Regions from separate parts of the Pseudomonas sp. GW821-FHT03A09 genome, predicted to be linked through region 1. Evidence: predicted binding sites of a transcription regulator. Region 1 holds the regulator's gene; each other region holds the start of a gene.
The links. The regulator FliA, encoded in region 1, starts transcription of late flagellar genes. The targets are predictions, from matches to a motif close to CTAAAGTTTNNNNNNNNNNNGCCGNTAA.

Region 1 (3,260 bases):
GTTGACCAGAGGCGTGGCGTTTTCCACCAGATCCATGGTGCGGTTGGCCGCCGCCTCAGTCAGCCTGACCACGTAGGACAGGCGTTCGGTGGCATCGGTGATTTGCGAAATCTCTTCGGCCTGGGGCATGTGCGGGTCAATCTGAAAATTGACGATTGCACTGTGCAGCTCACGCGTCAGCTTGCCCACTTCCTGATACAGGCCGCGGTCACGGGTCTGGTTGAGCTCATGGATTAACTGCACCGCGTCGCCGAACTGGCCTTTTTCCAGGCTGTCGACCAACTGGTGAGCATGCTTTTTCAGGGTCGACTCGAAGTCTCCCTGTGACGTTTCGTTATGCTCCATAGCTCCCCCGTGGCAGCATCAATGACCGATGCGTTCGAAGATTTTTTCGATCTTCTCTTTCAAGGCCAGCGCCGTGAATGGCTTGACCACGTAACCGTTGACCCCGGCTTGGGCGGCTTCGATGATCTGCTCACGCTTGGCTTCAGCGGTCACCATCAGCACAGGCAGGCTGCGCAGTTTTTCGTCGGCGCGCACGTGGCGCAGCAGGTCGATACCGGTCATGCCCGGCATGTTCCAGTCGGTTACCAGAAAGTCGATGCTCCCGCTGTTGAGGATCGGAATCGCCGTAATGCCGTCATCCGCCTCGACCGTGTTGGTGAACCCAAGGTCACGCAACAGGTTTTTTATGATCCGCCGCATCGTTGAGAAATCATCAACGATGAGGATTTTCATGTTCTTGTCCAATTCGACCTCCAAGCAGTCTTAAACGCGCCCAGCACCTGGACGCGCCATTTCAATCAACAGGCGTTACACAAAAAGGACTGCCCAGGGCACCACGGAACGAACCCGGCCTCGCCAGGGGCAAGGTCGGTAGCGTCTGCAGTGTCCCCACACTGCCTGTCAGCGCGCGCGCCACTCTCCCAATCGCCCCCGCAAGCGGGCCGCGCACTGGCTATGCAATTGGCTGACACGCGATTCGCTGACCCCCAGGACCTCACCGATTTCCTTGAGGTTCAGCTCTTCGTCGTAGTACAGCGCCAGCACCAGTCGCTCACGCTCCGGCAAATTGGCAATCGCGTCCGCCAACGCCCCCTGGAAACGTTCATCTTCCAGGTCGCGCGACGGCTCGAGATGTGCACTCGCGCCGTCCTCGTGCAGCCCTTCGTGTTCGCCGTCCTGCAACAGGTCGTCGAAACTGAACAGGCGGCTGCCCAAGGTATCGTTCAAAATCCCGTAGTAATCATCGAGACTCAATTGGAGTTCGGCCGCAACTTCATGATCTTTAGCGTCACGGCCTGTTTTTGCTTCAATTGCGCGAATTGCATCGCTGACCATTCGCGTGTTGCGGTGTACCGAACGCGGCGCCCAATCCCCTTTACGCACTTCATCGAGCATCGCGCCACGGATACGGATACCCGCATACGTCTCGAAACTCGCACCCTTGCTCGCGTCGTATTTGGTCGACACTTCGAGCAGGCCGATCATGCCAGCCTGGATCAGGTCTTCCACCTGCACGCTGGCCGGCAAGCGCGCCAGCAAGTGGTAGGCAATGCGCTTGACCAAAGGCGCATAGCGCTCGATCAATTCGCCTTGGCTGTCACGTGCTGACTTTTTGTAAAGGTTGTAGCCGCTGGATGTCATAGCACCGGTCCTGCGCTCGTCTGATGCACCAATCGCTCGACGAAAAACTCCAGATGCCCCCGCGGGTTGGCAGGCAACGGCCAGGTATCGACCTTCTGGGCAATAGCCTTGAACGCCAGTGCGCACTTCGAACGAGGGAACGCTTCATAGACTGCACGCTGCTTTTGCACAGCCTTGCGCACACACTCGTCATAAGGAACTGCGCCGACGTATTGTAAAGCGACATCGAGGAAGCGATCCGTGACCTTGGTCAACTTGGCGAACAGGTTTCGGCCTTCCTGCGGGCTTTGGGCCATATTGGCCAGCACGCGGAAGCGGTTCATGCCGTAGTCGCGGTTAAGCAGTTTGATCAGGGCGTAGGCGTCGGTGATCGAGGTGGGTTCGTCGCAAACCACCAGCAGCACTTCTTGCGCGGCGCGCACGAAACTGACCACGGACTCGCCGATCCCGGCGGCGGTGTCGATCACCAGCACGTCGAGGTTGTCGCCGATATCGCTGAAGGCCTGGATCAGGCCGGCATGCTGCGCCGGGCTCAGGTGCACCATGCTCTGAGTGCCCGAGGCGGCCGGCACGATACGAATGCCACCGGGGCCCTGCAGCAGCACATCGCGCAGCTCGCAACGGCCCTCGATCACATCGGCGAGGGTATGTTTGGGTGTCAGCCCCAGCAGAACGTCCACGTTCGCCAAGCCCAGGTCAGCATCCAGCAGCATGACGCGACGGCCAAGCTCTGCCAGGGCCAGGGACAAATTCACTGACACGTTAGTTTTCCCGACGCCACCTTTGCCGCCGGTCACCGCGATCACCTGTACGGGATGCATGCTGCCCATTTTATTTCTTTACCTTGTCTTGCTTAGACGCAGGCTACATGGCTTGGCCGCGTGAATCGCTTGCAGACCATCAATGTAGATACATTTCACGGCGCTCATCCTGTCTCAACCGACCCGTTTTGCCGGGTTGTGGTAGAGATCGGCGAACATATCGGCCATCGCTTCCTCGCTAGGCTCTTCTTGCATTTGCACACTGACAGCACGGCTGACCAACTGATGACGACGCGGCAGATGCAAATCATCTGGAATCCGCGGGCCGTCGGTCAGGTAGGCGACCGGTAACTCATGACTGATGGCCAAGCTCAACACCTCGCCCAGGCTCGCGGTTTCATCGAGCTTGGTGAGGATGCAGCCGGCCAGGCCGCAGCGCTTGTAGCTGTGATACGCAGCGGTAAGAACCTGTTTCTGGCTGGTGGTTGCAAGCACCAGGTAGTTTTTCGACTTGATGCCACGCCCGGCCAGGCTTTCGAGTTGCATGCGCAGGGCCGGATCGCTGGCTTGCAGGCCAGCCGTGTCGATCAACACCACGCGCTTGCGCAGCAGCGGGTCGAGGGCATTGGCCAGGGACTGGCCAGGGTCGACGTGGGTCACCGGCACATTGAGGATACGGCCCAGGGTCTTGAGCTGTTCCTGGGCGCCGATGCGATAGCTGTCCATGCTCACCAGCGCGATGTTCTGGGCGCCGTACTTGAGCACATAACGGGCGGCCAGCTTGGCCAGGGTGGTGGTCTTGCCCATGCCGGCCGGGCCGACCATGGCGATCACACCGCCCTCTTCCAGGGG
Region 2 (3,260 bases), on a different contig from region 1:
ACCACTTCACAGTTATAAGTATCCTGCAGCCACTTGAGGATCACCGAAGTGTCCAGGCCGCCGGAATACGCGAGAACGACCTTGTTTACGTCGGCCATGCCATCACTCCACGGGGTTGTACGGAAAGGCGTCGATTCTACCGACCAAAACCGTGAATTTACAGAGGCGCGACAGCAAATGAAGATAAAGCGACAGATTATGTCGAGCGAGCGACCGATGGTCGCACCTTCAAGAGGTATGCGCAGGGTTGCTTGGGCCTGTGGCCGAAGGCGCCGGTTTCTCGGGTACAGCCACACGTTCAAGCTGAATATTCACACGGCGGTTGCGCGCCCGATTGGCAGCATTGGTGTTGGGGGCCAGCGGGTAGCTTTCACCATGGAAACGCATAGTAATCTGCGATTCGGGGATGCCATTAGCCTTGAAATAGTCCGTCACCGCCAGCGCACGGCGGCGCGAGACGTCACGGTTGGTCAGGCGATTGCCGCTGTTGTCGGAATGGCCGTTCAATTCGATATGGTTGACCGTGGGGTCGGCTTTCATGAAGGCAAGAATCACGTCCAGCTTCTTCTTCGCCGCCGCGTCCAACTCAATACCGCCGCCGGGAAACCCGACTTCGGTCTGCTTGACCTGATCGTAATTCATCGGCAGCAGCTTGGTAGTGCACAACTGATAGTCATTGAAGGCCTTGTTGAACTTGACTGGCAGCAGGCGAATTTCCGAGTAGCCGCCTTCACGCCCGTAATGCCGCACGGTCGGGCTGCGCCCTTCCAGTAAACCATTGAACAGGCGACCGGCCTGGGCCTGGGAACTGTTGAACAGCACGTCACCACTGCCCGCTCGCACGGCACCGAGATTGATATCGCCCCGGCCTGGCTGCCAAGGGGCGGCAGCGGCCAACAAGGTAGCCGAGCCTGCGCCCAGCGAACCGTTGTAGGCTTTCAGACGAAACGTCGCTTGCTCGCCCGCCCGGCGCACAAACTCACCCGAGCCAAAATCGGTAATCGGCTGGGTCAGACGGCACTCGAATTGATCGCCCTCCACCTTCCACTCAATATTCTCCAGACGTGTCTGGAACGTGAGGGCCATCGCAGGCAGGCTGGCGAACACACTGAGCAGGGCTAGATAATGCTGGCGCACGGGAGGCTCCACTGGTTTCTACAACACTTCAAAGCGTCATACATCGTTAAGGCATACCCAGGGATATCGGTCGCGTCCTGTAAAACTTGATAGCGAGTGCCTGCAAGAGTCTTTTCCGGTAGCATTCCCACCAGATTGACCCGCCTGGAATCCCCAATGTCCGACCGCCTGACCCTGCTGCGTCCCGACGACTGGCACATTCATCTTCGCGATGGTGCTGCGTTACCCCAAACTGTGGCCGATGTCGCGCGCACGTTCGGCCGCGCCATCATCATGCCTAACCTGGTACCGCCGGTCCGCAATGCCGCCGAAGCCGATGCCTATCGCCAGCGCATCCTCGCTGCACGGCCGGCCGGCAGCCGCTTTGAACCGCTGATGGTGCTCTACCTCACCGACCGTACCCAACCTGACGAGATTCGCCAGGCCAAAGCCAGCGGTTTCGTGCACGCCGCCAAGCTGTACCCGGCAGGTGCGACTACCAACTCCGATTCCGGCGTGACCAGTATCGACAAGATCCTGCCAGCCATCGAAGCCATGGCCGAAGTCGGCATGCCGTTGCTGATCCACGGTGAAGTTACCCGGGGTGATGTTGACGTCTTCGATCGCGAGAAGATCTTCATCGACGAACACATGCGCCGGGTGGTCGAGTTGTTCCCGACCCTCAAGGTGGTGTTCGAACACATCACCACGGCCGATGCCGTGCAGTTCGTCACCGAGGCTTCGGCCAACGTCGGCGCAACCATCACCGCGCATCACCTGCTCTATAACCGCAACCACATGCTGGTGGGCGGGATTCGGCCGCACTTCTACTGTCTGCCGATCCTCAAGCGCAACACCCACCAAGTGGCCTTGCTGGATGCGGCGACCAGCGGCAATCCGAAGTTCTTCCTCGGCACCGACTCCGCGCCCCACGCCCAACACGCGAAGGAAGCTGCCTGCGGCTGTGCCGGCTGCTACACCGCTTATGCGGCGATCGAGTTGTACGCCGAAGCGTTCGAACAGCGTAACGCCCTGGACAAGCTCGAAGGTTTCGCCAGCCTCAATGGCCCGCGCTTCTACGGACTGCCGGCGAATACCGACCGCATTACCCTGGTTCGTGAAGACTGGACCGCCCCTACCAGCCTGCCGTTTGGCGAGCTGACTGTCATCCCGCTGCGCGCCGGTGAAACACTGCGCTGGCGCCTGCTGGAGGAAAACAAGTGAGTGAAGACCATTTCGACGACGAACACGAGCACAGTGGTGGTGGCTCCCGTCACCCGATGGCCGAGCGGTTTCGCGGCTATCTGCCCGTTGTCATCGACGTAGAAACCGGTGGTTTCAACAGCGCCACCGACGCACTGCTGGAAATCGCCGCCACCACCATCGGCATGGATGAGCAGGGCTTCGTGTACCCGGAGCACACTCACTTCTTCCGTGTCGAGCCCTTCGAAGGTGCCAACATCGAAGCGGCTGCCCTGGAATTCACCGGGATCAAGCTCGATCACCCCCTGCGCATGGCAGTGAGTGAAGAAGCGGCACTCACCGATATCTTCCGTGGCGTGCGCAAGGCGCTGAAAGCCAATGGCTGCAAACGCGCGATCCTGGTCGGGCACAACAGCAGCTTCGACCTGGGCTTCCTGAACGCTGCCGTGGCACGGCTGGACATGAAACGCAACCCGTTTCATCCGTTCTCCAGCTTCGACACCGCCACCCTCGCCGGCCTGGCTTATGGCCAGACAGTGTTGGCAAAGGCCTGCCAGGCAGCCGGTATCGACTTTGACGGTCGTGAGGCACACTCGGCGCGCTACGACACCGAGAAGACGGCCGAGCTGTTCTGCGGCATCGTCAATCGCTGGAAGCAGATGGGCGGCTGGGAAGATTTCGGCGACTAACAGCGCTTTTGTAGTGAGCGGGGCAAGCCCGCTCACTACAGCCATTTCCCGCGCATAAAAAAACCGGCCTTCTCAGGCCGGTTTTTTTGTACCTCGAACTTGGCTTACAGCTTGCCAGCGTTCTCGGTCAGGTAAGCCGCAACGCCTTCTGGCGAAGCGTTCATGCCTTTGTCGCCTTTTTTCCAGTTGGCTGGGCAAACTTCGCCGTGCTCTTCGTGGAACTGCAGGGCGTCAACCAGGCGGATCAGCTCT
Region 3 (3,260 bases), on a different contig from region 1:
TGGCGCGGGCGCAGTGGATCATCATGAATACGCCCTACCCGCTGGGCGCTGATGAACTGCGTGGCTTGTTGCAGCGTTCCCACCAGTTGGTGGTCAGCAAACTGCCCAAGCGCACGCAGGTCGGGCTGCTGCTAGAGGACTGACAACAGGGTACCGCCCAGAAACAGCTGATCCAGCCAGAACACCTGGTGCAGCAACACGATCAGCCAGAACAGCACCTGATACGACACCTTGCGTGTCTTGTGGCGAAACACCTGCTGGGCGATCAACGCCCCCGGCCAACCGCCTGCCAGCTCGACAGCGTGCAGGATGTTCTCCGGGATACGGCGGTCGTCCGTCTGCGCCTTGCGCTTGTCGCTCCAGTACAGGAAAAACGCCACCACGCTGACCACGCCATAGGCCACCAGGGGGATCAGCGTCTCGCCGCGATACCACAATAACGCCGACCCGATCAGCGGCGCGGCGCACAGCAATACAAAGATCGCCGCTTTCAAGCGTGGGTGCTGGATGCTCATGGCTTGACCGCAGACCAGTCGATCCAACCGAACTGCCACGTCGCCAGGATCACCAGGCCGAACGCGATCCGATACCAGGCAAACGCCGCATAGCTATGGCTGGCGATGAACTTGAGCAACGCCTTGACCGCGATCATCGCGAAGATGAACGAGGTAACGAAACCAATGGCGAACACCGGCAGGTCGTCCGGCTGGAACAGGTGACGGTATTTGTAGCCCGAATACACTGCCGCACCGACCATGGTTGGCATGGCCAGGAAGAACGAGAACTCGGTGGCGGTTTTACGCGACAGGCCGAACAACAGGCCGCCGATGATGGTCGCGCCGGAACGCGAAGTGCCGGGAATCATCGCCAGGCACTGGGCCAGGCCGACCTTGAGCGCTTCTTTCCAAGTGATGTCATCCACGGTGTGCGCGTGCACGGCATGCTGGCGGCGCTCGGCCCACAACATGATCACACCGCCGATCACCAGCGCAGTCGCCACGGTGATCGGGTTGAACAGGTAGTGCTTGATCAGGTCGGCGAAAATCACCCCCAACACCACGGCCGGCAGCACCGCGATGATCAGGTTGACGGTAAAGCGCTGGGCATTGCGTTGTGTCGGCAAACCGATCACAACGTCGAGGATCTTTCGCCGGAATTCCCACACCACCGCCAGGATCGCACCCAACTGAATGATGATATTGAACGCTTCAAAACGCTCGCCGCCGAAACCGATCAGGTCGGCCACGATGATCTGGTGACCGGTGCTGGAGATCGGCAGGAACTCCGTCAAGCCCTCCACCACGCCAAGTATCAATGCCTGTATGGCGGTCCAAAAATCCATATTTCCCCCAAAGGTCATGCCCGAGGCACGCCCCGTTAGTCTTTTCTAGTGGTTCACTGATGATGAGTGCGCTGAAGGCCAGGCGTTGGATCATCCACGCCGGACTGCAAAAATTCCGTGAAAAATCAGGCAGTACTCAGGTTTTACGATTACAGGCCGAAAGCCTATCAGACACGCCGGAAATGTCGAAGCAGCACCACAACTATAAAAAGCATGGAGTGACAGGACGATGAACAGTTTGCGCAGCATGTCGATCAGCCGCCGTCTCTGGCTGATCCTGATAGTCGCCGTGTTGATGCTGCTGACGTTGGGCTTACTGATGCTCAAGCAGATCCATGGCGATCTCTACCAGGCCAAGCGCCAACAGACCCAACATGTGGTCCAGACCGCCAGCGGCGTGCTGGCTTATTACCAGAACCTCGAGAAAACCGGCGTGCTGACCCGGGAAGCGGCCCAACAGCAGGCCTTGAGCGCGGTGCGCGGGTTACGCTATGACCACGATGATTATTTCTGGATCAACGACCTCACGCCCGTGATGATCATGCACGCCGCCAATCCCAAGCTGGACGGCCAGAACCTTTCGGCGATTCGCGACCCGGACGGGTTTGCGGTGTTCAATGAATTCGTGATCCTGGCCAAGGCCAAAGGCGCCGGCATCGTCAACTATCGCTGGCCGAAACCAGGGGCCGAAGCACCCGTGGAAAAAACCTCGTATATCCAACTGTTCGAGCCATGGGGCTGGATCATCGGCTCCGGCGTGTACGTGGATGATGTCCAAGCCGAATTCAAGGTGCAGGTGTGGAAAGCCTCGTTCATCGGCTTGACCATTGCCGTGCTGATGGCGCTGTTGGTGGTGCTGATTGCCCGCAGCATCGTGCACCCATTGCAACAGGCCGTGAATGCCATGGCCAATATCGCCAGTGGCGAAAGCGACCTGACCCGCAGCCTCGACACCCACGGGCGCGACGAAGTCACCCAACTGTCCCAGCACTTCAACGCCTTCACCACCAAGCTGCGCCAAGTAGTCAGCCAGTTGCAGACATGCGCCAATGCCCTGGGCCAGTCGTCCACGGAGCTGGGCACCAACGCCAGCCAGGCCTATGACCGCAGCCAGCAGCAGTCGCAGCAAATGGAGTTGGTCGCCACCGCCATCAATGAAGTCACCTATGGCGTGCAGGACGTGGCGAAAAACGCCGAGCACGCCGCGAGCGAGATGCGCGACGCCCAGGCCCAGGCACAACAGGGCCAGGTGAATATCGACGGCAGCTTGCAACAGATTGACCAGCTCTCCGGCACCATCAACCAGGCCGTTGAGGTGATCCGCATCCTGTCCAGCGAAAGCACCCAGATCGGTAGCGTGCTCGAAGTGATCCGCTCCATCGCCGACCAGACCAACCTGCTGGCCCTCAACGCTGCGATTGAAGCCGCACGTGCCGGTGAGCAAGGTCGTGGTTTTGCCGTAGTGGCCGATGAGGTGCGCCTGCTGGCCCAGCGCACGCAAAAATCCACCGCGGAAATCCAGGTGATGATCGAGCGCCTGCAAGGCCACTCCGAAGCGGCGGTCAAAGTCATCAGCGACAGCCACAGCGCCTCACAACTGACCATAGAACAAGCCGGCCAGGCCGGTGCGAGCCTGAATGCCATCGGCCAGGCGCTACGCAACCTCAACGGGCTAAACGCCTCGATTGCCAGCGCCACCTTGCAACAGGCCCATGTGGTGGAAGACATCAACCAGAACGTCACCCAAGCGGCCGGGTTGTCCCACAGCACAGCGCTGGCGGCAGAACAATCCAGCGTGGCCAGCGCGCATTTGCGCGGTCTGAGCGAACAACTCGACGGGCTCCTGCGCCAATTCAAGGTCTAGCTCGTTTCAGCCTGTGGGAGGGGGCTGCCCCCTCCCACATTGGTCCTTCCACAT

Region 2: AC07V4_RS14850 (flagellar protein MotY) is a predicted target of FliA. The motif match lies at 1,201-1,228, and genes of this name have one in related genera.
Region 3: AC07V4_RS19890 (methyl-accepting chemotaxis protein) is a predicted target of FliA. The motif match lies at 1,478-1,505, and genes of this name have one in related genera.

Annotation. Positions count from the first base shown of each region.
Region 1 is NZ_JBWKUX010000004.1:202,210-205,469, forward strand. Features, by position in the region: gene AC07V4_RS08785 (protein phosphatase CheZ) at 1-345, opposite strand, end outside; gene AC07V4_RS08790 (chemotaxis response regulator CheY) at 364-738, opposite strand; gene fliA (RNA polymerase sigma factor FliA) at 907-1,647, opposite strand; gene fleN (flagellar synthesis regulator FleN) at 1,644-2,477, opposite strand; gene flhF (flagellar biosynthesis GTPase FlhF) at 2,583-3,260, opposite strand, start outside.
Region 2 is NZ_JBWKUX010000007.1:109,613-112,872, reverse strand. Features, by position in the region: gene AC07V4_RS14855 (argininosuccinate synthase) at 1-98, opposite strand, end outside; gene AC07V4_RS14850 (flagellar protein MotY) at 229-1,137, opposite strand; gene pyrC (dihydroorotase) at 1,294-2,340, shown strand; gene rnt (ribonuclease T) at 2,337-3,008, shown strand; gene AC07V4_RS14835 (peroxiredoxin) at 3,113-3,260, opposite strand, start outside.
Region 3 is NZ_JBWKUX010000011.1:32,000-35,259, reverse strand. Features, by position in the region: gene AC07V4_RS19905 (MmcQ/YjbR family DNA-binding protein) at 1-143, shown strand, start outside; gene AC07V4_RS19900 (DUF1294 domain-containing protein) at 132-515, opposite strand; gene AC07V4_RS19895 (undecaprenyl-diphosphate phosphatase) at 512-1,342, opposite strand; gene AC07V4_RS19890 (methyl-accepting chemotaxis protein) at 1,572-3,206, shown strand.